3 regions of the Shewanella psychropiezotolerans genome follow, and region 2 is predicted to be linked to each of the others. Evidence: predicted binding sites of a transcription regulator. Region 2 holds the regulator's gene; each other region holds the start of a gene.
The links. Region 2 encodes LexA, which represses DNA repair genes until DNA is damaged. Its sites were predicted from a motif close to TACTGTATNNNNATACAGTA; they were not measured.
Positions count from the first base shown of each region.

Region 1: FM037_RS12145 (YebG family protein) is a predicted target of LexA. The motif match lies at 1,150-1,169, and genes of this name have one in related genera.
Region 3: FM037_RS14720 (LexA family protein) is a predicted target of LexA. The motif match lies at 2,224-2,243, and genes of this name have one in related genera.

Region 1 is NZ_CP041614.1:2,729,721-2,737,749, forward strand. Features, by position in the region: gene FM037_RS12135 (paraquat-inducible protein A) at 1-334, opposite strand, end outside; gene FM037_RS12140 (paraquat-inducible protein A) at 327-965, opposite strand; gene FM037_RS12145 (YebG family protein) at 1,181-1,486, shown strand; gene FM037_RS12150 (GAF domain-containing protein) at 1,504-1,962, shown strand; gene proQ (RNA chaperone ProQ) at 2,241-2,873, shown strand; partial or broken gene prc (carboxy terminal-processing peptidase) at 2,898-4,981, shown strand; gene pepN (aminopeptidase N) at 5,081-7,645, shown strand; gene FM037_RS12170 (DUF2835 domain-containing protein) at 7,729-7,944, shown strand.
Region 2 is NZ_CP041614.1:231,157-239,185, forward strand. Features, by position in the region: gene FM037_RS01045 (cytochrome c oxidase assembly protein) at 1-413, opposite strand, end outside; gene ctaD (cytochrome c oxidase subunit I) at 416-2,005, opposite strand; partial or broken gene coxB (cytochrome c oxidase subunit II) at 2,063-3,175, opposite strand; gene FM037_RS01060 (cell division inhibitor SulA) at 3,609-4,121, opposite strand; gene lexA (transcriptional repressor LexA) at 4,154-4,771, opposite strand; gene plsB (glycerol-3-phosphate 1-O-acyltransferase PlsB) at 5,253-7,676, shown strand; gene mtr (tryptophan permease) at 7,676-8,029, shown strand, end outside.
Region 3 is NZ_CP041614.1:3,324,478-3,332,506, forward strand. Features, by position in the region: gene FM037_RS14710 (two component system sensor kinase) at 1-1,079, shown strand, start outside; gene FM037_RS14715 (two component system response regulator) at 1,135-1,779, opposite strand; gene FM037_RS14720 (LexA family protein) at 2,262-2,696, shown strand; gene FM037_RS14725 (Y-family DNA polymerase) at 2,832-4,085, shown strand; gene FM037_RS14730 (antibiotic biosynthesis monooxygenase family protein) at 4,297-4,602, opposite strand; partial or broken gene FM037_RS29530 (transposase) at 4,873-5,044, opposite strand; gene FM037_RS14740 (DUF6531 domain-containing protein) at 5,105-7,093, opposite strand; gene FM037_RS14745 (hypothetical protein) at 7,120-7,605, opposite strand; gene FM037_RS14750 (sterol desaturase family protein) at 7,621-8,029, opposite strand, start outside.

The DNA.
Region 1 (8,029 bases), 2.5 Mb from region 2:
CTAAGATACTGGCGGTAAATAATATGACTGCAATCGGCAGAATATTCAGATCGATAAGGTGGGTGATACCGGTAAAAATAGTATCGTGACGTGTCTGTCCCTGACTGGTAAAGATAGTGATCGGATAAATATTTGCCGGGATCAATAAAATGGCGGCGGTTATCAGCAAGGCCCAACTTTTTTGCAGGCTGGAATAATCACGAAATGCGAGTGTTGAGCCACACCTTGAACAATGGGTTGCCTTGTGGGACATCAACTGTTGGCATGAAGGACAGAGCGTCAGGCCTAAATCTTTCCCTTGGTTTCTCTGTGGCTGCTCAGAGGGGCTAGTCATCTAATACACTCCACATATGTTCGAGATGATATTCACGCTGTAAAAATAGGGTTACCAGAAATAACATGGCAAAACAGAAGGTGCCCATTCCCAGATAGATATCGGTATAGTCCGTGAGTTGAAAGACGGAAACGAAAATACTGATCATATAAATTTCTAACATGGTGAGTTGTGAGAGTAGACCATGATATTTAAGCAGGCGCTTCAATATATCTCGAAAAAAAGGCACCTGCAGTCGATACTTGATAATTAAAATTTGCGACAGCACAGATAAAAGCAGTAAACCAGGTGCGATGACCGCCGAGGTGAGAACGGCAATGGCGACGACCCAATAACCTTGGTTTGCTACAGCCATGGCACCTTCGGATATGGTTGTGGTCCTGATGCTGCCAAGAAAATGTAACTCGAGAACGGGGAGTAAGTTTGCCGGGATGAAAAAAATAATCGCGGTGAGGCACAGGGCTAACATGCCGTTTAAGGAACAATATGGTGCATCATAGATGGGAGTATGACATCGAGGGCATAAGGCACGAACAGACGAAGGCAAGGCTCGCTTCCTTATCACAAGATCACAAGAACGACACAGGGTCACACTGGTATCTGCACACTCATGTTCCGTAAGTAATTTCACCCTTTCTTACACATCCCTTTTCTTGTTAATACTTGGCTCGACGAAATGTGTTAATTCGTCTGAACTGCTTGTCATTGAGTCATGCTTAGTTGGAAAAACCTGATAGATATCACTCTATAATCAGACAGATAATATCAGATTTTCCAGAATACTTGCATAAGAAGTTATTTTTATGAGACCCTACAACTGTATATATAAACAGTGAGAGGGACGTTATGGCGGTTGTAACTAAATTTGTAGTGGTCAGAGAGGGGGTTGAGAAAATGACATTCACATCTAAGAAGGAGGCTGATGCCTACGATAAGATGCTTGATATCGCCGATAACCTAACCCCCTTCTTAGCTGAGTCAGAATTAGAGATAGATGAAGTCACCTGTGAAAAACTGAGTTTTTATCTTGCTCAACACAAGGACTTATTGCTCAGTTTGCTTAAAGGCGTGGTACCTCAGAAAACAGAGACGACAGAAATTAAAAAAAAGACTAAGAAAGCCGACGCTAAAAATGTCGATACAAAAAAATAAAGTGTTAGGAAGTTTGTATGAAAACTGAATTTTATCAAACGCTGAACCGTCAAGCACAAGCCCTTCTTCAGGGGGAAGATGACTTAGTGGCAGCGATGGCCAACTTTTCCGCCTTACTCAATGACTCACTCGAAGATCTAAATTGGGTGGGGTTCTATCTGCTAAAAGATGAGCAGCTAGTGTTAGGCCCATTTCAGGGCCGGGTTGCCTGTACGCGTATACCTCTGGGCAGGGGAGTCTGTGGCTCGGCGGCATCAGAGAAAAAAACACTTAGAGTGGCAGATGTTCATCAATTTTCAGGGCATATTGCTTGCGACGCGGCGAGTAATTCTGAAATAGTCATCCCCGTTCTTAGGGATAACCGACTCATCGCCGTTTTGGATATAGACAGCCCTAAGCTAGCTCGATTCGATGAGAACGATCAAATTGGGCTAGAAAACTTAGTCTCAAGCTTCGAAAATGCGTTATTTGGCTAAACTATAACCAATTTTTCATAATTCGTGTTCGCAATCGTCAAACTGGGGTTTATAATAGGCGGTTCGAATACTAAGGACGTCGAGGATATCCCTCATTTGGGAATGAATGCTTGGCGTTTGTTAATTGTAATTGCTAGAGTATGTCTGCCGTGTTTGAGCTGCGTCTCGATAATTCTGTTGAGGATTATCTGATTGAGCCCGCGAAAGACAAATATAAACGACACTGTATAGCCTACTTTCTGTCTAGGCAGTGCCCCTTTTAAACTGTGGAAGAAATAATGGAATCAACAGACAAGTTGACCGACACCAACGCAATTCTTGCGTATTTATATGAAACATTTCCTTTGTGCTTTATTGCCGAAGGCGAAACTAAACCTTTAAAAATTGGATTGTTTCAGGAGTTGGCTGAAAGGTTAGCTGATGATTCTAAAGTCAGTAAAACTCAATTGAGAATTGCTTTGAGACGCTATACTAGTAGTTGGCGTTATCTGAAGGGCGTAAAAGCAGGTGTTCAGCGAATCGACCTCGAAGGAAAAGAGTGTGGTGAGTTAGAGCAAGAGCATGTCGAACACGCGCAATCGACGCTTAAAGAGAGTCAGGAAAAAGCAAAGGCGAAACGCGTAGCGAAAGCGGCGGCGGCAAGGAAGGAAGGGCAAGCTGCTAAGCAAGCCAAGAAACCCGCGCCTAAACGAGTCAAGCCAGTGGCTAAAAAGCCAGCGAAAGAGCCTGCGCCTGTTGTTAATTTGACGCCAGCAGTGTTAAATGAGCTGAAACAAAATCAGCGTGTTAGTGTCAAACTAGGTAAGTCGCCAGTTTCTGGTGTTATCGTTGATATTAAGAGAAATGATGTTCAAGTCCAATTGGACTCTGGCCTAACCATAAAAGTTAGTGTTGAGCACATCATGCTTTAATTTTAGTAAAGGAGTAACTTGTTGATGCGAAAAATTTCCCTGGCTGTCTCAATCGCCAGTATTTTTGTCGGATTCTCGGCGTGGGCGTTAACCCCTACAATTCCATTCAGCGAGTTACCCGCCTTAACGCAGGAGCCGCAACACAAAGTTGCGAGCAAGCGCGTGACTGGCCTTTTCACTCGTTCTCACTATCACAGATTCGATTTAGATGATGCGTTTTCCGAGCAAGTGTTTAAACGATATCTAAAGCAGCTCGATTACCGACGTAATGTGCTGCTTCAGAGTGATCTGGACAGCTTTCAAGTATTTTCTAAACAGTTCGATGACATGCTTAAGAGTGGTGATTTAACACCTGCTTATAAGATGTTCGAACGGGTTCAAAAAAGACGTTACGACCGTTTTGCCTACGCACTCACCCTATTAGACAAAGAGATAGACTTTACGGTCCCTAATGATAAGTATCAGTATGATCGTGAAGATGCGACCTGGCCTAAAGATGAAGCGGAAGTGGATGAGCTTTGGCGTCAACGTGTCAAATACGATGCATTAAATCTTAAATTGACCGGTAAGACATGGGAAGAGATCGTTCCTGTGCTTGAAAAGCGCTATAACAATGCGATAAAACGTTTGAGTCAGACTAAGAGTGAAGATGTATTCCAAGGTGTGATGAATGCCTTCTCTCGTACGGTCGAACCACACACGAGTTACCTTTCCCCCGTAATGCCGAACGCTTCCAGATGGAGATGAACCTGAGCCTTGAGGGGATCGGGGCGGTACTGCAGATGGATGATGACTACACAGTTATCAAGAGTCTTGTGGCTGGTGGCCCAGCTGCGACCAGTGCAAAATTATCTCCAGAAGATAAAATTATTGGCGTAGGTCAAGAGGGTAAGGAGATCGTCGATGTTATCGGTTGGCGATTAGATGATGTGGTCGAACTGATAAAGGGCCCTAAAGGCAGTAAAGTTGTACTGCAAATTTTACCTAAAAAGGGTGGCTCTTCGGCGAAATCTTTTGAAGTCGTCATCGTCAGAGATAAAATACGTCTCGAAGACAGAGCGGCAACATCCGAAGTGATAGAGCCTGATAATGGCCTCTACGCAAATCGTAAAATTGGCGTCATTCAGATCCCCGGTTTCTATATGGACTTATCGAAAGATGTGTCTAAAGAGCTGGTTAAACTTAAAGAAGCCCAAGTTGAAGGTATCATCATCGACCTTAGGGGAAATGGTGGTGGCGCATTAACTGAGGCCACTTTGTTGACTGGATTGTTTATCGAGCAAGGTCCGGTGGTTCAGATTAGAGATGCTAACGGTAAAGTTTCTCAGAATCGTGACAATGATGGCCGAACCAGCTACAGCGGTCCATTGACTGTGATGGTGGACAGATACAGCGCATCGGCATCAGAAATTTTTGCTGCGGCACTGCAAGATTACGATCGTGCGCTAATTGTAGGTGAATCTACATTTGGTAAAGGTACTGTGCAGCAACACAAGAGCCTTGGTCGCATCTATGACATGTATGAAAAACCTATCGGCCACGTGCAATACACCATAGCTAAGTTCTATCGCATCAATGGTGGCAGCACTCAACTCAAAGGTGTGACACCCGACATATCTTTCCCGAGCGCATTAGAGCCGGGTGAGTATGGTGAGGCCGAAGAAGAGAATGCACTGCCTTGGGACAAGGTGCCTGTGGCTCAATACGGTACGTTAGGAGACATTAATCCTAATCTGGTGACTAGCTTAGACTCTAAACACCAAGAACGTATAAAAACCGATGTAGAGTTTGGATATGTTAACAAAGATATCGCCGAGTTTAAGCTGCATCACAATGAAACTACTGTGTCATTAGTCGAGAGTGAGCGTGTTGATGAGCGCGAAAGCAATGAAAAGAAACAGCTCGAGAGACTCAATGAACGTCGTGTTAAACAAGGCTTAGAAATCGTCAAAACATTGGATGATGAAGATGAGACGAGTAGCGATGATAAAGATGCAAAGTCGGATGAGGAAGAAGTTAACATCCCAGATGCCTTCCTCGATGAAACTGTCTATATCACCTTAGATCTTGTCGACATAGAAAGGCTTGCCAAGAACGAATCACACTAGATTGATATGATTTTTAAAAACGCGCTTCGAGCGCGTTTTTTTATATTTATTATTCAGCTTATGACGACATAAGCGTTGAAAAGGATTTAAGGTCTGTTTATGACACAAGCACAAGCAAAATACCTAAAAGACTACGCCGCACCTAGATTCAGCATCACTCATCTGGACTTGAGCTTTAACTTAGATGGGAAAGAAACTCAAGTGATCGCTAAGAGCCAGGTGGTTAGACGAGACAAACAAGCGCCAAGCTTGTTACTCGATGGTGATGAGATGAAAGTCTTATCGGTGAAGATCAATGGTGAAGATGTCAGTTACAAGCAAGGATTAACGAGCCTGAGTATAGATACAGAGCTCGATGAGTTTGAACTCGAGATAGTGACTCAGCTAGACCCGGAGGCAAACTTGAGCCTCGAAGGCCTCTACATGTCAGATGGGGCATATTGTACTCAGTGTGAGGCCGAAGGCTTCAGACGAATCACCTACTTCCTAGATAGACCCGATGTGTTGGCCATCTATACGGTGCGTATAGAAGCCGATAAGGCCGCTTTCCCTTATCTTTTAAGCAATGGTAATCCGGTCGAAAAGGGCGATCTCGATGACGACCGTCACTTTGCCAAGTGGCATGATCCATTTCCTAAGCCTGCTTACTTGTTTGCCCTAGTTGCCGGTGATTTTGACTTATTAGAAGATGAGTTTATTACCCGTAGTAATAAAGCCGTAAAATTGCAGGTTTTTGTCGATAAAGGGAATTTAAATAAAGCGCATCATGCTATTGCGTCACTGAAAAAATCCATGGCGTGGGACGAGTCACGCTTTAATCTCGAGTATGATCTCGATATCTACATGATCGTAGCGGTGGATTTTTTCAACATGGGTGCCATGGAGAACAAGGGACTCAATGTTTTCAACACTAAATATGTGTTAGCCGATACCAGCTCTGCTACCGATGATGATTACCATGGCATCGAAGCTGTAGTGGGACATGAGTATTTCCATAACTGGACAGGAAATCGGGTGACTTGCAGAGACTGGTTCCAGTTGAGCCTCAAAGAGGGGTTAACAGTGTTCAGAGATCAAGAATTTAGTTCAGATCTGGGATCGAGAGCGGTTAACCGTATTCATGCCATTAAGGTGATAAAGAATCAGCAGTTTGCCGAAGACTCAGGCCCAATGGCTCATCCTATACGTCCCGAATCTGTCATCGAGATGAATAACTTTTATACGGTCACTGTATATAACAAAGGTGCCGAAGTGATTCGGATGATGCATACCTTACTCGGGGAACAGAAATTTCAGGCCGGAATGCAGTTGTACTTCGAGCGTCATGATGGTCAGGCGGTCACTTGTGATGATTTCGTTGCCGCAATGCAAGATGCGAGCGGCGTAGATCTGGTTCAATTTAGGCTGTGGTACAGTCAGTCGGGCACCCCAATGGTGACGGTTGAAGAAGATTATGATGAGGCAAACGCGTGTTACCGTTTAAGGATTAAGCAGAGCACTCCTGAGTCGGCCGAGCAAAAAGACAAGCAAGCGCTGCATATTCCCTTCGATTTGGAGTTGTTATCCAGTCAAGGTGAGTCGATGTTGAGCGAAGTGCTCGATGTTAAACTGGCAAGCCAAGAGTTTACCTTTAATGATATCAATCAGAAACCTGTGCCATCTTTACTGCAGAATTTCTCTGCACCAGTTAAATTGGTATTCGACTATTCCATTGAGCAATTGGTCCATCTAATGAGATTTGCCAACAGTGAAGTCGCTCGTTGGGAAGCATCAGTGACTCTGGTAAGCCAGTCGATTTGGGACAATGTCGCTAAGTTACAGCTCAATCAAGCCATGCATGTCGATCCCAGAGTCGTTGATGCCTATCGAGGTGTGCTGCTCTCTGAAAGCTTAGATCTTGCCTTAGTCGCAGAAATCTTTACTTTGCCGAGTGTTTCCGCCCTCATAGAGCAAGTTGAATCGGTAGAGCTCGATGCCTTAGCGACGGCGCGAGACTATGTAGCAGAAGAGATAGCCAATGCCTGTGAAGATGAGTTACTCACTCGCTATCGTGAACTGGTTGGACTCGATAATGCCGCTGCTCGTGCGCTTAAAAATATCTGTCTACTCCTGCTTCAAAAAGTCTCTGATGAATATCAAGACTACGCCGAGAAACAGTATCGTCACGCGGAGAATATGACTGATAGTTTAGGGGCGCTTCAAGCCGTGAATGGTGAGGCATCACCTATCAGAACTGAGCTGATGTCTGATTATGAAACTAAGTGGAAAGCGACGCCATTAGTGATGGATAAATGGCTGACGTTACATGCGACTTGTGGTGATGATAATTGTTTGGACACCTTAGTGGCCTTGACTGAACATGAGTCTTTTAGCTACTCAAATCCTAATAGGGTTAGATCATTAGTCGCTGCTTTCGCCGCCGGTAATCTGGTTCAATTTCATGATATCCAAGGTAAGGGCTATGACTTTTTAACCGATGCGATCATCAAGCTTAATAAGGTGAACCCTCAGGTAGCTGCGCGTATCATTACGCCTTTGATTCAATTTAAAAAGTTTGATTCAACCAGACAGGCTATGATGAAAGCATCCCTCGAGCGTATCTTAGGTCTACCAGATTTGTCGAAAGATCTGTATGAGAAAGTGTCCAAGGCACTTGTCCTCTAAATTTGGAAGTGATTTTTGACCATACCAGCCACTAGCAGCTTAGGTTTCTAGGGGCTTATATCTCATTTCTTGTAGTTGCCCCTATGATTTTTTATTTTTCACTCAATGTCACTTATCACGATTTCCAGCAATTCTACCGGGGTGAGGTGAATAAGGTCGAAGTCCATGACCGTAATGGTAGAACCTTGTGGATCCATGGTAGACATTTTCGCCGTTTCTTAACACGCTCAGGTATTGTGGGTCAGTTTAAGATGGAGATAAACGCTCAAGGTGAGCTTGTGTCACTTTGTAAACTCTAAACTATTATAGAGTAATTACTTCAAACGAACGATTTATTACTTCCTTGCTTCTCACTCTCTCTATCTGTAGTTAATTAACTGTATT
Region 2 (8,029 bases):
TGCTGGTTGAAGCAGAAACACTCGGTTTTATTGAAGTAAGCGGCTCCCTGCCCAGGTGAGACCGAGGGGATGGCCTGGCCAATGGTATCCTTTAGAGACAGATTTTTCGCATTGAAGTTAGTGCGAATCAGCTCTCCGGGATGCACCTGCATACGTTTGACCTCGGGCTTAAATTCCCAAGGCATATCACTCTGGATCTGCGCCATAAATTCTATGGTAATGGTGCGACTCTCATCGATTGTGATCGGCTTGTAAGTGCTGGCACTGTTCTGGGTTTTGCCATTGATGCCCAATTGTTCGCAAAGCACATCGTATAAGGGCACCAAGGCGAAGCCGAAGCCGAACATGCCCACGGCACCAGCAATCAGCATGCCGATGAGTCTTCGATTAGACTTGCCCTGGTTATTGCTCATATCTACTTTATCTCGGGTGGTGTAGTGAATGAGTGATAGGGTGCCGGGCTAGGCAGTGTCCACTCTAAGCCTTCAGCGCCTTCCCAAGGTTTTGCCGCTGCCTTCTCGCCACCGCGTATACACTTGATGACCAGCGCGAGGAAGATAAACTGAGACAGTCCGAAGGCGAAGCCGCCTATGGAGACTATCTGGTTAACATCGGCAAATTGCACCGCATAATCGGGGATACGTCTTGGCATGCCCGCTAAGCCTAAGAAATGCATAGGGAAGAAGAGCACATTGACCGATATTACTGAACACCAAAAATGTATCTTGCCTAACCTCTCGTCATACATGTGACCTGTCCACTTCGGCAGCCAGTAATAAGCGGCGGCCATGATGGAGAAGATGGCACCCGTTACCAGCACATAGTGGAAATGTGCCACCACGAAATAAGTATCATGGTATTGGAAGTCTGCCGGGGTGATGGCCAGCATCAGGCCCGAGAAACCCCCTATGGTGAAGAGTATGATGAAGGCGACTGCGAACAGCATGGGCGTCTCGAAGGTGAGAGAACCTCGCCACATGGTCGCCACCCAGTTAAACACTTTCACCCCGGTGGGGACCGCAATCAACATGGTGCAATACATGAAGAAAAGCTCGGCGAATACCGGCATACCTGTGGTGAACATGTGGTGTGCCCAGACAAGGAATGAGAGTATTGCTATGCTCGAAGTGGCGTAAACCATTGAGGAGTAGCCAAACAGCCTCTTACGGCTGAAGGTAGGCACTATGGCCGAGATGATACCGAAGGAGGGTAAGATCATGATGTAAACTTCGGGATGGCCGAAGAACCAGAAGATATGCTGGAACATCACAGGATCGCCACCACCTGCGGCATCGAAGAAGCTGGTGCCGAAGTACTTGTCCGTTAGCACCATGGTCACAGTGCCAGCGAGTACTGGCATCACGGCAATCAAGAGGAAGGCGGTGATCAACCAGGTCCAGACAAAAAGTGGCAACTTCATCCAGGTCATACCCGGGGCGCGCATATTCACTATGGTCACGACCACATTAATCGCCCCCATGATGGAGCTGATTCCCATGATATGGATAGAGAAGACAAAAAGTGCCGTGCTGTCAGGACTGTAAGTGGTCGACAGTGGTGCGTAGAAGGTCCAGCCAAAGTTAGGTCCGCCCCCTTCCATAAATAGAGAGCTCAGCAGGATGGCGAAGGCAAAGGGTAAGATCCAAAAACTCCAGTTGTTCATCCTTGGCAGCGCCATGTCCGGCGCGCCTATCATCATAGGTATCAACCAGTTTGCCAGGCCAGTGAAGGCTGGCATGACGGCACCAAATACCATGATAAGTCCATGGACTGTGGTCATCTGATTGAAGAAATTAGGCTCTATCAGCTGCAGCCCTGGTTGAAATAGCTCTGCACGTATCACCATAGCCATAGCGCCACCGGTGAGGAACATGATAAAACTGAACCAGAGGTAAAGTGTGCCTATGTCTTTGTGATTGGTGGTGAACAGCCAACGTTTAATGCCCGAAGGGTACAGTTCTTGATGTTCATCATGGTGGTCGCTGGCTTCTTCAACCTGGACCATTTCCATATTAGGTTCCGCTTCGCGGGTTAAAGTATTCATATTTACTCCCTATTGGCCATGCTGACTGACATCAGCTGCCTGAACCGTATCGCCTGTGTTGTTGTCCCATGCGTTACGTTCATAAGTAATTACAGCGGCAATTTCTTGCGCGGTTAATTGCTTTCCAAAAGCCTGCATCGCAGTGCCCGCCTTCCCATTGATAACCATCTCTAAGTGATCAGTTAATGGTCCTGTGGTGATTGGGCTGCCTTTCATTGGAGGGAATACACCGGGTAGACCCATGCCGTTAGGCTGATGACATGCTGCACATCGGGACATGTATACTTGTTCACCTTGGGCCATAAGCTCATTCATGGAGAGGGATTTACTCAAGGAAGCCTCAGCCTCAGCTGCGGCAGTGCTGGCCTGATTTTTTTGTTCGGCTACCCAGATGTCGAAGTCGGCTTGGCTCAGGGCTTCAACCACGATTGGCATGAAGCCATGATCTTTACCACAGAGCTCGGCACACTGGCCGCGATAGGTACCTGGGATATCGATACGAGTCCATGCTTCATTGATGAAACCCGGGTTAGCATCTTTCTTGACGGCGAATGCGGGAACCCACCAGGAATGGATCACATCTTCAGATGTCATCAGGAAGCGAACTTTTTTATTGATGGGCAGCACTAAGGGCTTATCGACCTCGAGGAGATAGTTCTCTCCCTTCTCCTCGGTTCCTTCTATTTGTGCTCTCGGGGTTGAGAGTAAGCTATAGAATTCTATATCTTGATCGAAATAGCTGTAATGCCATTTCCATTGAGAGCCTGTGATCTTGATGGTGATGTCGGCATCACTAGAATCTTCCATGGCGATTAAGGTTTTAGTCGCTGGAATTGCCATAATAATGAGTATGATGAAAGGTGTAATGGTCCAGGCTATCTCGACCTTAGTACTTTCGTGGAAATTGGCTGCTACGGCACCCTTAGACTTTCGGTGATTGATCATGGAATAGATCATTACTCCGAAAACCACAACACCGATGGCGCAACAGATATACAGGATGATCATGTGCAGGTTGTATACCTGTCCACTGATATCCGTGACACCCTTGGTCATATTAAGGGGCATTTCTGATGCCAAAACGTATGGCGTAAATAGCAACGCCAGAAAAATATACAACACTCGCTTCACTAGACTTCTCCTCTGTCAAAAATTAAGACAAAGAAGAGTCACACAGTAAGTCTCTGCTCTATGCAAACTCTTCAGTTCCCAAAAAAGCAACGATGACTTCAAAGTGCAGTGGCGGTTCACTTGTTATTTTAGTTTGGCAGTCACTTACTACCAGAGTTAACCACGCTCGCACCTACGGCTGAATATATCAGTACCGACTTCAGCGAGGTAAATATCTGGCCTTACACAGATGGCAGGGCTTTACTACGCCGACTACTAAATCGTTTGGATATAACAAATTATCGTTGTTATATCCCTAACTTACTTGGTGTTGAATTATTGATCAAGATCACTTTTAATGAATTTTTTAAAAATTTCGAATAAAAATCAAATACAAAAAAGTCCCTTGCGGGACTTAAATAATCATTTTTCTATTGGCTACATTGACTGGAGATTAGTGCAGAGATCCAAATAAACAGGCTTGATTGAAGTGAGCATCTGTTTGTTCATGGGCTTTAGCATGTAAGTGACTATTCGCATCTTCGATGACAATGCCAAGGGCGCGAGCGCTCTTTTCTACGAGTCTGAGTCGTCGGTTGTCACGGGAATCTAGGACCTGAGTCCAGCAGATGACGGCACTGGATGTACCACTTATGAGTGCTTTTTCCATGGCCCATAAGGTTTCGATTTCGTCTTTAGCATGAACCAACAATACTCGGTCCATCCTAACACCGGCTTCGGCTAACATCTGCTTGTAACCTATGTTGGGAGGACTGATCAATACGATCCATTGCCCCTGATGGCTCAATGTGGCGAGCCGATTACTCACCTTTTTCAGTTCCACCCGGCCCTGAGTGTGGGTACTTACTGTAGTGATACTTCCACACTCTTGGGTGATGGACGCTTGGTCAAGGGGATTCGTCCATAAACCTGGGTGTCTAGGGCTATTTCCGATTAAATTTTTCATTACCAAGCTCCTTCGCCAATGTGCGATTTCATCTATTGCCAGTTGCCGTTACGGATCACACCGACTGCCAGCCCCTCAATGCTCAGGCTCTGACTGGTGAGATCGACCACTATCGGTGCATAGTCTTCATTTTCAGCATGGAGATAAACCATGCTGCCCTTTTTCTCGAAGCGTTTTACTGTGACATCCTCTTCCACTCTAGCCACGACAATTTGGCCATTCTTGGCTTGTGAAATCTTATGCACTGCGAGCAGATCACCCTCGAGAATGCCGATATCTTTCATGCTGTCGCCGCGCACCCTAAGTAGAAAGTCGGCACAGGGACGAAACATGCTTGGGTCGACCTGATAATGTTGTTCTATATGTTCCTGGGCAAGGATGGGTTCGCCTGCGGCAACCTGGCCGATCAATGGCAAGCCTAAATCTTCTGGCTCCGCAGCTTGTGTGAGTCGGATGCCGCGGGACGTACCGGGAATGATCTCTATGCGACCTTTCTTAGCCAGTGCCTTAAGATGTTCTTCGGCAGCGTTGGCGCTCTTGAAACCTAGTCGCTTAGCTATTTCGGCTCGAGTCGGAGGCATTCCTGTATCGGAAATATTACGCTTAATGAGTTCTAGAATCTCGGCTTGTCTTGGTGTCAAAGGTCTCATGATGAATCCTGTCTTTCTATACAGTTACTGTTAGTATATACAGTATTTTAGTCAGTGCAAGGATTAACCAAGATTAGTGAGTATGCAAAAAAACTCTCAATCGCAAGCCCATGGTTTATATTTATTATTTTGGTGTGACTACTCGGTGCTTATATAACGTTAAAAATAGGTGGTGGGCATGGCCTCCTTGAATTATATATCTTTTGTGCTGGTGGTTATCTCTCTAAACTGGCTTATTTTATGTTCTAGGCTATCGAGATGAATTGTACCTATACCTAATATTATTAACTTATGTTGCCTTATAAATGTGAACACCCGTAAAGCTATCTAATATTAATTTTTTTGAAAATTATATTCAATCTCAAGTGCTTTGAGTGTCGAATCAGGCATGCGGGGGATTTTGCTGACTACTATTAGGGAGATCTCTCTTTTATCTGGTATTCTATGCCGTTATTAAGAAGACTCACATTGTATAAGAAAAATGTCAAAAAAAGACTCTCTTTGGTATAAATCCTTACGTTGGATTCAGAAAAAGCTGGTACAAACAATAGTTGTACCCCATGACCCCTTCGCCGATCTCAACTTAGATCCAGATAAGCCTATGGTTTATGTGATGAAGACTGAATCTCTCAGCGACATCGCTTCCTTAAGTGAAATCACTAATAAGTATGGGCTTCCAAGCCCTTATGATGAGTTGGTTGTCGATGGTGAGCACACGCCGAGGGTGGTGTGTCTGGAAGGTGCCAAGCCGCTATTTGGCCAAAGAGAAAGTAACGAGTTTTTCTTAAATAGCTTTATGGATCTGCTCAAGGTACATAGGCAGAAGCCTGAACTGGATATACAGCTAGTGCCGGTTAGCCTTTACTGGGGGCGTACTCCAGGTAAAGAAGACGATACCATGAAGGCGGCGGTATTTGAGCGTCAAAATCCTACCTGGCTGCGAAAATGCCTGATGATCCTCTTCCTGGGTCGACATAATTTCGTTCAATTTTCTAATGCCGTCTCAATTCGTTATATGGCCGACGAACACGGCACCGACAAGCGAATTGCTCATAAGTTAGCTCGTGTTGCTCGAGTCCACTTCAGCCGTCAACGTAAGGTCATGACCGGACCTGTTTTGCCTAAACGTCAGGTGCTATTTCAAGACCTGTTAAATTCAGAGTCCCTGAAGAAGGCGATTCTGGAGGAAGCGGCGAGCAAGAAGATCTCCGAAGTCGAGGCCAGAGCAAAGGCGATGGAGTATCTCGATGAAGTTGCGGCGGATTACTCCGAGAGCTTTGTGCGCATCGCCGAGCGTTTCTTGGCCTGGCTGTGGAACAAGTTGTACAAGGGTATCAATATTAAAGGTGCCGAGCAGGTAAGGCAGCTACATCATGATGGTCATGAGATCATCTATGTACCTTGTCATCGTAGTCATATGGACTACCTACTACTGTCTTATATTCTTTATTATGAAGGCATGGTGCCACCGCACATCGCTGCGGGTATCAACCTCAATTTCTGGCCCGCTGGGCCTATGTTCCGCCGTGGTGGAGCCTTTTTCATTCGCCGTAGCTTCAGGGGTAATAAGCTCTATACAGCGGTTTTTCGTGAATATTTGGATCAGCTGTTCACCAAAGGTTATGCGGTAGAATACTTCACCGAAGGTGGGCGTTCACGCACCGGGCGTCTGCTCGCACCTAAGACTGGCATGATTGCCATGACGCTCAATAGTGTGCTGCGAGGCATGGAAAGACCGGTAACTTTAGTGCCTGTGTACTTAGGTTATGATCATGTGATGGAGGTCGCCACCTATCATAAAGAACTTAGCGGCAAGAAGAAAAAGAAAGAGTCTGTTTGGCAACTGTTTGGAGCGCTGCGTAAGCTAGGTAACTTCGGTCAAGGCTATGTGAATTTTGGTCAACCCATCACCTTAGACATCTATCTGGACGAGCAAAGACCCGATTGGAAGCAGGAGATAGCCAAAGATCCTGAGCAGAAGCCGAAGTGGCTGACTCCTGTGGTGAATTCCTTAGCTAATCGGGTTATGACAAGTATTAACGATGCGGCGGCGGTGAGTTCGGTGACTCTGACCAGCTTGGTTTTACTCGCCTCTGAGCAACATGCTCTGGAGCGTTCACAGCTTGAGAAGCAGCTAGATCTCTATTTAAAATTGCTCAAAGATCTGCCCTATACCGAGTTCACCTCGGTACCCGAAGGTGATGGCAAGTTACTGGTACAGCAAGGTTTAGAGCTAAAGAAGTTTCAGCTAGATAGCGATCCGCTTGGTGATATCATCTCAATAGAGGATAGCCTTGCTGTAGCTATGACCTATTACCGTAACAATATCATTCACCTATTGATTGTTCCCTCGCTGATTGCAAGCTGTTTGACTCAGCATGATCATGTCACCAGAGACGAGATTGTCGCTACGGTAAAAGATTTCTACCCCTTGCTGAAAGCGGAGTTGTTTATGGGTATTGAGGACATAGAAACTCATGTTACCCAAGTTTTGGATCTATTTATTGCTCAAGGTTTAGTGACCGAATCCGGATGTCTCTCACCTGTCGAGAGTCAGATCAACCAGCTGTTACTGCTTGCGGGTACCGTGAGTGAGACTATGCAACGCTATGCCATTATATTTAATCTGCTGGCAGTCTGCCCTAAGATGGAGCGCTCTGAACTTGAGCGCGAGAGTCATAGATTGGCACAGAGACTGGGTGCGCTCCACGGCATCACGGCGCCTGAATTTTATGATAAGAAGCTCTACGGCACCCTGAGTGTCAAGCTAAAAGAGCTAGGTTATATATTAGATAGCGACAAGAGAGGGGAAGTCGAACGGATTAGACTGCGAGCCAATGGCCTGCTGCGTTCATCTGTCAGACAAACCATTGAAGATAGCGTCGCTGCGGAGCACAAAGCGTAATGGCTAATCATATGAATGCGGCTAAGAGTGGGACTGAGCGTCGTTCCCTGCTGGGTGGAGCCATGATCATTGCCGGAACCGCAGTCGGGGCTGGCATGTTTTCTTTGCCAGTCGTCGGTGCAGGAATGTGGTTTAGCTATTCGATAGCCATGCTGATCGGCGTCTGGTTCTGTATGTTAGTTTCGGGTCTTCTACTGCTGGAAACTAACTTACATTTTGAGCCTGGAGCCAGTTTCGATACCTTGACTCGTGAGACCTTAGGTAACTTTTGGCGAATTGTGAATGGTCTCTCCATCGCCTTCGTGCTCTACATCTTAGCCTACGCATATATCAGTGGTGGCGGGTCTATCGTT
Region 3 (8,029 bases), 3.1 Mb from region 2:
TCGAACCCTTTGCTCAAAGCTGTCACCACCAACCGGGCACAGGCCTTGGCTTGCCCATATCGGCTAAACTCGCCAAGAAAATGCAAGGTCAGCTAACCATGTTTAGCACCTTAGGCAAGGGCAGCACCTTTGTGTTAGACCTGCCCCTGTCTCAAGCCACAGCCCCCTTAGTCTTGCCAGACGATACCATCACAGCACCACTTGCCCTGCATAAACAATTAGCATTATGGGGAGCTAAACCTATAGAGGGTGATAATGAGGAGCTAGATAACCCTGAGCTTACTCACCTGCCCGCCCGCCTATGGCAACGTCTACACGAGATACGTCACGACTTGCCTCGCAAACAAAGCAGCCATACGCTGGCCCTGCTCCCCTGGAAGCTAAAAATTCTGCTGGTGGATGATGTAGATACTAACCGGGATATTATCGGCAAGATGTTACTCGAGTTGGGCCAACAAGTGTTCAGTGTCAGCAGCGGTGAGGCGGCATTGCAAAAAGGAATGCGCCATATCTTCGATCTGGTATTGATGGATATCCGCATGCCGGGACTCGATGGGTATCAAACCACACGAAAATGGCGTGAAAGTGAAGATATTCTGGACACCGAATGCCCTATTTTTGCTCTCACGGCAAATGCTAACCCTATGGAGCATGACACCATTCGAGCCGCTGGAATGAACAGCTATTTGACTAAGCCTGTGTCATTGAAGCAGTTAAATATGGCACTTGAAGAGGCGGCAGATCTGCAACTGGATCGCGATATGCCCCTGATCATCAATACCGATATCGACACGCCGATGATCGATGTCTCCCACACGGATCTTAATCAGCGACTGGCCGCTCATTTAACGGATATGGGCGAACAAGCCAAACTGCATATTAATCAAGACGAATGGAAACCCCTCAGCGATGTACTGCATACGATTAAAGGCAGCGCGGGCCTAGCGGGAATAAAAGATATTTCTGAAGCAGCTGCCGACTTAGAGGTCGCCCTTGAAGCCGAAGCCTGTTTAAGTTTGGAGGAGTTTGCGCCCCTAGAAGCGCTCATTCAGGCATTAAATTGCGAGACAAACACATAAGATGATTGCACGCTGATACTGGGTTAGTATCAGCCGTACAATCACAAAAGCAGAATTAAGAGCCCAACCTCTGAGCCCAACGCATCAATTCGGCCACATTGTGTGCGTTGAGTTTGCGCATTAAATTCATTCGATGGGTTTCAACCGTTTTCAAACCTATGACTAAATCCTCCGCGATATCCCGGTTGCGACGCCCCTCGCAGATCAACTTGAGCACTTGTTGTTCCCTCGGAGTCAACATAGGGATATCACCATCGACGGCACCAATCAGGGCTTCAACTTGTTGCTCGTCCAGACTCGAATCGATAAAAGTCTTGCCTTTACTGACAGATTTAATTGCCGCTAATAAGGTACTTTTCGGACTGTTTTTAAGTACATAACCATTGGCTCCGACATCCAATGCTTCACGGGCACTCTTCTCTTCAACGGTGGCCGTCAGCACTATTATCATCATTTCCGGCCAACGTTGACGTAATTGACGGATAACATCGAAACCACTCATGCCCGGTAATTTAAGATCCATAAACACCAGATCGGGTGTTAACTTTAAACATTGCTCATACACAGCCAAGCCATCTTCAACAAATCCCACCAAATTCAACTCGGAATATGGGGCTAAGCAGCTACATAATCCATCAAAAATTAACGAGTGGTCGTCTACTACCAATATATTTATCGCCTTGTACTGGCCAAACGTCATAAGCTTACCTCCAGAAGAGAGTTCGAGTTACCTGTATTATGTAGATAACAGTAAACTGATCTTGATCACAATGATCTGCATATTGAAGGGCTTTCAGTCGGCTTGTCAAGACTTAGTACACAGTAGATTGTGCTTTATCACCGTCAATAAAACGGATACTAAGCTCATTAAAATACTGATACATAAAACACGCCAAACCCAGTTGCAGTCTCCTTTCAGCACATCTTAATCCGAATGCGGGCTAAGATGCCTCTGTCGACACTCAAGCGTTATCCACCAAATATACGAGGTTCACAGGCAGATCCAATCTAACCCTATTAACAAAAAGTGCTTAAAATCAGCCGTTTCTCCCCACGAGCCAGATTAAACGACAATCCTACTTTAACGTTCTGCCACCATCATCCCGAAAAAGATTGCCAGTGCCTGGATTACTGCTAGACTTACAACTGTATAAATATACAGTACAGGGTAAAGCGACCATGATAAAAATGATCCCAATCTCAGCCAGTGCGGGAATAACCGGCTTCGAGAGTCCAGCCACAGACTATAAACAGCTTCCTTTAAGCTTAGATGAATTACTTATCCAGCACCCCAGTGCCACTTTCATCGGCCAAGCAAGCGGATGCTCGATGCAAAATGTCGGTATATTCGATGGTGATATTCTCATCGTCGACAGACACGTCAAGGTACAAGATCAGGACGTGATAGTGGCAAATTACAATGGCAGTTTTGTCTGCAAAATTATTGACACAAAAAGAAGAATGTTACTCTCTGCTAATGATGAACATCAGCCAGTGGTCATACATGAGTACGACCAATTCAGTGTCGAAGGTATCGTAGTACGTTCAATTCGCTGCCATCGGCCGAGTCCTCTGCTGATGAATGACGCAGCCGTCGAGCCGACTTTTAACCGATGAAAGTTATTGATGCCAGTGTCGTTACAGAGTGAGTTATAGCACCAGAACGAGTACTGAAACTAATACAATAACTTGTACCAGAACTTATACCAGAGTTAATGGGCCAGCAGAATCAACTCACACAGAGGAGATATGATGTTCGCCCTCGTCGATGCTAATTCATTTTACTGTAGTGCCGAGCAGGTATTTCGTCCCGAGTGGCGTGGCCGCCCTATTGTGGTGCTATCTAACAACGACGGCTGTATCGTCGCCGCTAACCGTCAGGCCGTCGATGCCGGGGTCCCAAAATTTGAGCCTTACTTCAAAATTAAGGCACAGTGTGATCGCTTAGGTATTATCGCCTTAAGCTCGAACTACGAGCTCTATGGCTCACTATCCGCCAGTATGATGGAGGTGATTGGTCGTTTTGCACCAGATCAGCATGTCTACAGCATAGATGAATCATTCCTGTCGTTTAAACACTGTTATCCAGCCATACCTTGCCTAGTGAAACATGGCGAGGCCTTGCGGCGCACAGTATGGAAGGAAACTCGCTTACCTGTGTCCGTTGGCATGGGAGAAACCTTAACCTTAGCTAAGATAGCCAATCATGCAGCTAAGAAGCTTGTAGACTACAACGGAGTCTGTGTCATAGATAACTCAGGCCAACGCAAGGCAATTCTCTCGCAGATAAAGCCATGCCATGTCTGGGGCATAGGCCGGCGTTTATCTAAGAAGCTGGATTTAATGGGAATAAAGTCGGCCTATGCGCTATCTCTGATGGCACCTGGGCTGGCCAGAAAACAGTTCAGTATCGAGATGGAACGTACGGTGCGGGAGCTTAACGGTGAGCCGTGTAAGGATTGGGATCAAGCCAGAGCCGATAAACAACAGATATTTTCGACTCGTAGCATGGGAGAGCGGATCACAGACTCAAACTCGCTACAGCAAGCCCTCAGCAAACATGTCGGTATCGCCACCAGCAAGGCAAGAGAGCAAGGCTCATTGTGCTCGGTACTGCTTATTTTCGCCTCCAATTCCCCTTTCGATGAGCAGCCTATAGGCTTTAAACTCACTCACAGATTTGCTTATCCCACCAATGACACAGGTGAAATAACCCAAATAGTGACTCAGATAGCCAAGCAACAATTTAGAGATGGTGTGCGTTATTACAAGGTAGGAGTAGGCCTAATCGACCTTATCAGTGAGTCACATAACCAGTTGGATCTGTTTGCATCACCGAAAAAACCGGCATTAATGAAGGTCTATGATGCACTCAATCACAGATACGGCTCCGACTCTATATTTATGGCTGCACAAGGGTTCACGACCAAGTGGCACATGAAACGAGAATATCTCACGCCTCAATACACCACCAGCTGGCGAGATATCCCCAAGATCAATTGCTAATCTACTGACAAATAATATATAGAGCTAAGACATCACCACCAGCTGGCGAAAATTATCTAGTTTGTTCCTAATTGACAGGGTTTAAATGTATTTGCAAAGAGGTGAGAGAATCTCCGCACTAAACAGCGTAATTCACTGGCAGAATATCTCTCTTCCCTAGGACCTCTTGTTAGACGCATTAACCTAATAGATAAATGACGTCATTTAGAACTCACCCCCTAGTCGATATCACCACCTGATGCTTTTCAATCATAGGTCTGCCGGTAAAGGCTTCCTTGGGTAAGGGATTTTGATGAGATAACTTAAAATCTTCACTGTGGATCCACGCCTCAAAAGCCGCTTCATCTTGCCAGGTTGTGAAAACGACATAAGGCGCCCCTTCACTCACAGGTTTTAAGATCTGCATGGAGACGAAACCAGCTTGCTGGTCGATTTGTCCCACACGTTGACGAAATCGATTCTCAAATTCATCTTGCCAATCCACAGCCACCGGAATACGGTTCGCGACAATATACATAACCCCTCCTAATAAAGACATCCAAAATTATTTCAATAAAAAACAACCACTAGAAACATGTGAAACTACCGTAAAACCCAGTGTGCCACGACTTATCTATATCATCAATTATCAGGCATGATAAATAGACCTCTTTAATGCATAACTCATTAAGAATTGTCGAGAAGAGTTCAAATTAGATGAAATAGTCAAATCAGGAAAACGCAAAATACCGAACGGAAATTCAGCTGGGTTTACACTCTTTCACTAAGGAACCTTAACGGATATATATTAGGCGCTGTCTAGCCATTTATGACAATTAGCCGCCCCATGCCTACGTTTTCTTTAAATGCTCACAGTAACGACTTAGCTCCTGTAAAGTTCCTACAGGGCCTTTAAACAACCGAGTAAACTCTGATGTGATTTTCAGCCAATTCTGTTCCGGAATATTGAGTTTATGTAAAGTTGGTTTAAGCCTAGTTCATAGATTTGCTCTTTTAAACTTTGGGTGTCTTGATAGTCTTTAGCTGTTTTGTTTGGGGCGCCATGAGTTTTGGGCAAGTTTTTCATATTCAAAGGTTAACGCTACGTCCGGACTAAGGACCTTGAGCTGATGTACGACGTCATTACACTCGAGGGGGATATTGGCATCGACTCTCCCCTCTTTAGTACGGCTTTGTTGCTGCACTAAACGACCGATAGCATCATAATAGAAATGCACACTGGTGCCATCGGCTAAGGTTTTACTCTCGAGTCTGCCAGCTGCATCATAAGTGAACACAACCCTGCTTTGTTGAGACATGACAGGCTGAGTCGCCACCGCCTGAACAGCTTGACCTTGATAAGAATGAAAATACAAAGATGAATCTGAAATTTGTTTAGCTTCACTCACGCTGATGAGCTGACAATCATGGTTATACTGATAACAGCTTCGCCCTTGTGGAGTGACATGACTTATCAAGGTATCGAATGCACCATACTCATAATCATGCTTGAGCCCTTGGGAGTTCGTCACACCGATTAAGTGCCCATCACAATCATAAGCAAAATTAGTTTGTTGACCCTCTTCATCAACCCAAGCGCAGGGATAAGGCATACCGAACTTATACTGCCAGAATTGAGTCCCCTCTTTACTTCCATCGGCCAAAGTCTGACATCGTGTAACTAAGCGGCCGAGTCCGTCATAATGAAAAACAACAGTTCCACCATCAGCCAATAAAATAGTCACTAATTGACCTAATCTGTTGTAGCGATAGCCCGTTTGGCTAGCGTCTGGTGAGATAATCCAAGCTAATTGGCCCAAACTGGTGTATTGATAGAACCACTGCATAAGAAAAGGATCGGATACGCTGACAAGGTTTCCTTTATTATCATATCGGTATGACCATATTTCACCTTTTGAATTGGTGTATTGCGTCAATCGCCCCGAGTCATCGTAGCTATACTCCCAGGTTTTGTCTCCCTGGATACTCATTGCAGTCACTTGGCCAAAGTCATTATAGGTAAATTGACAAGGCTCTCCCCGGGCATTGATTTGAGCGATAAGGCAATTGTCCCACCACTCATTGATCGTTTCATCACCATTGGAGAAGACTATGCGGGTAATATTGTTTTGCTCATCTGTGTAATAATGCCTGATCCCGTAGCGCGCACTCTTGTAATACACCACACCTTGCTCGTCATCGTACCTAAGTTGAGCATTGAAACGCTCCTCTGCACCACGTATGGCAAGGGCACGCCCTTTTACATCATAATCAAACTCAAGCCAGGTGAGACTCAAGTCAGAACTGCGCAATAGAAAACCATTTCTGCTATAACGATAATCAAAATTAGCACCGGGATCGGCGCGGCAAGACGTCATATAACCAAGCGGATTATACTCGTATCGAGCCAAGGTTTGGATAGGTAATGCTTGTGGAGTAAGTAAGGTCAACTGCTTGATGCAGCCCAGATCAGTATCCACCCGAATCTGTCGGCCATCGGCCAAACTAATATGACTCAGGACTGCGCCATGATAGGTGAAAGTTAGCTCATTGCCTTTGCCATCACTAATACGAGAAAGAAGCAGCCTATCGCCAAAGGCGTGACCAAAGCGATAACTAAGACCATCGAAATGCCTCATCAACAGATCATCACCACGGCGCAATAATCGCCATTGTGGCAGATGGGAAACCCGGCTTTTGTGTCCCGCTACAGGCAAGTCGTACACGCCTTGATTATATTGCTCATCGGTAAAAGTCACCGACTCACCATCAAGTAGCAAGCTCATGTCCCACAAACAGCGCCAACGGGTGCCAAGTAAACCTGGACTCATCATACTGCCTGAATGATAGAAGCGTTTATGCAGCAGAGGGAGTCGGCCCGAGAGGGTAAAGTCGGTGCGCCGCTCAAGCACATAACCTGTGGCCATCTCGATATGCTCTGCTTGGGTAAAGCGCCCTTCGCTACTAGCCGTTCGTACATTCAAATCAAATGCATTCATCAGGCTTTGCTGCCTTTCCAATATGTTCACTGCAACTTAGTCCAATCAAGCCTTTATTAATCTGAGGTTATTTCAGTAAATTCAGCATCCTGCCAAAGCTTAATTTCACTGTATGTCGCTTGATTAATAATGCCCAGTTCCAAGGCCTTATCCATATCATCTTGGATAAGATAGGCGCCTAATATGAAAAGTCCATCAAACTGGCGCAAGGGAGCATATTTAGGTTCATCTTCCCATTTGTCATCATAAAAAGCCTCGTACGTTCGGCTTAAGCTATAACCCGCCTCACAGAAAAACGTACGATTCAGTAACGCGGCTGCATGCTTCCATGCCTGTTTATCCATTTCATCAAGGGATTCAAGCGTGCCATGATGTTCACTCATAGCCAGCTTTATCTGATTAATAGCCTCCAGCGTCGGAGGGGCCGCCTGCAACTTGCTGTCATCACAGCCTTGAAGTTCATAAACTTCACTTTGGCAGGCCGTCAGCAGTAACAGAGTTATCAGGCTAATACCTGCTTTAATCGATGATCCTTGTATCATATTCATATTCCTTGTTTATCGACTTTTTTTAAATGGAAACGCCTGCTGTTTCAACATGCCTTCAGGTATATAGTCGCCTACTACGCCATATTCATCCGGCCACTCTTTTTGATCACGCACGGCGGTTCCCAATAGGTAATCGATAAACGAAAAATGTGCCGCATAATTTCTGTCAATTGCTGCACTATCCGAGGAGTGATGCCAGTGATGAAACTGAGGTAAGACTATGATGTACCTTAACCAACCTAGATTGATTTGAACGTTGGCATGATTAAACACAGCCTGCAGACCGACAATAATGACGTAGAGTCCAATCACCTCTTCAGGGAAACCCAATACAAATATCGGCGTTAACACCAGACACCTGGTGATTATCAATTCTAAAATATGCTGTCTTGAACCTGCTAACCAATCCATATGTTTA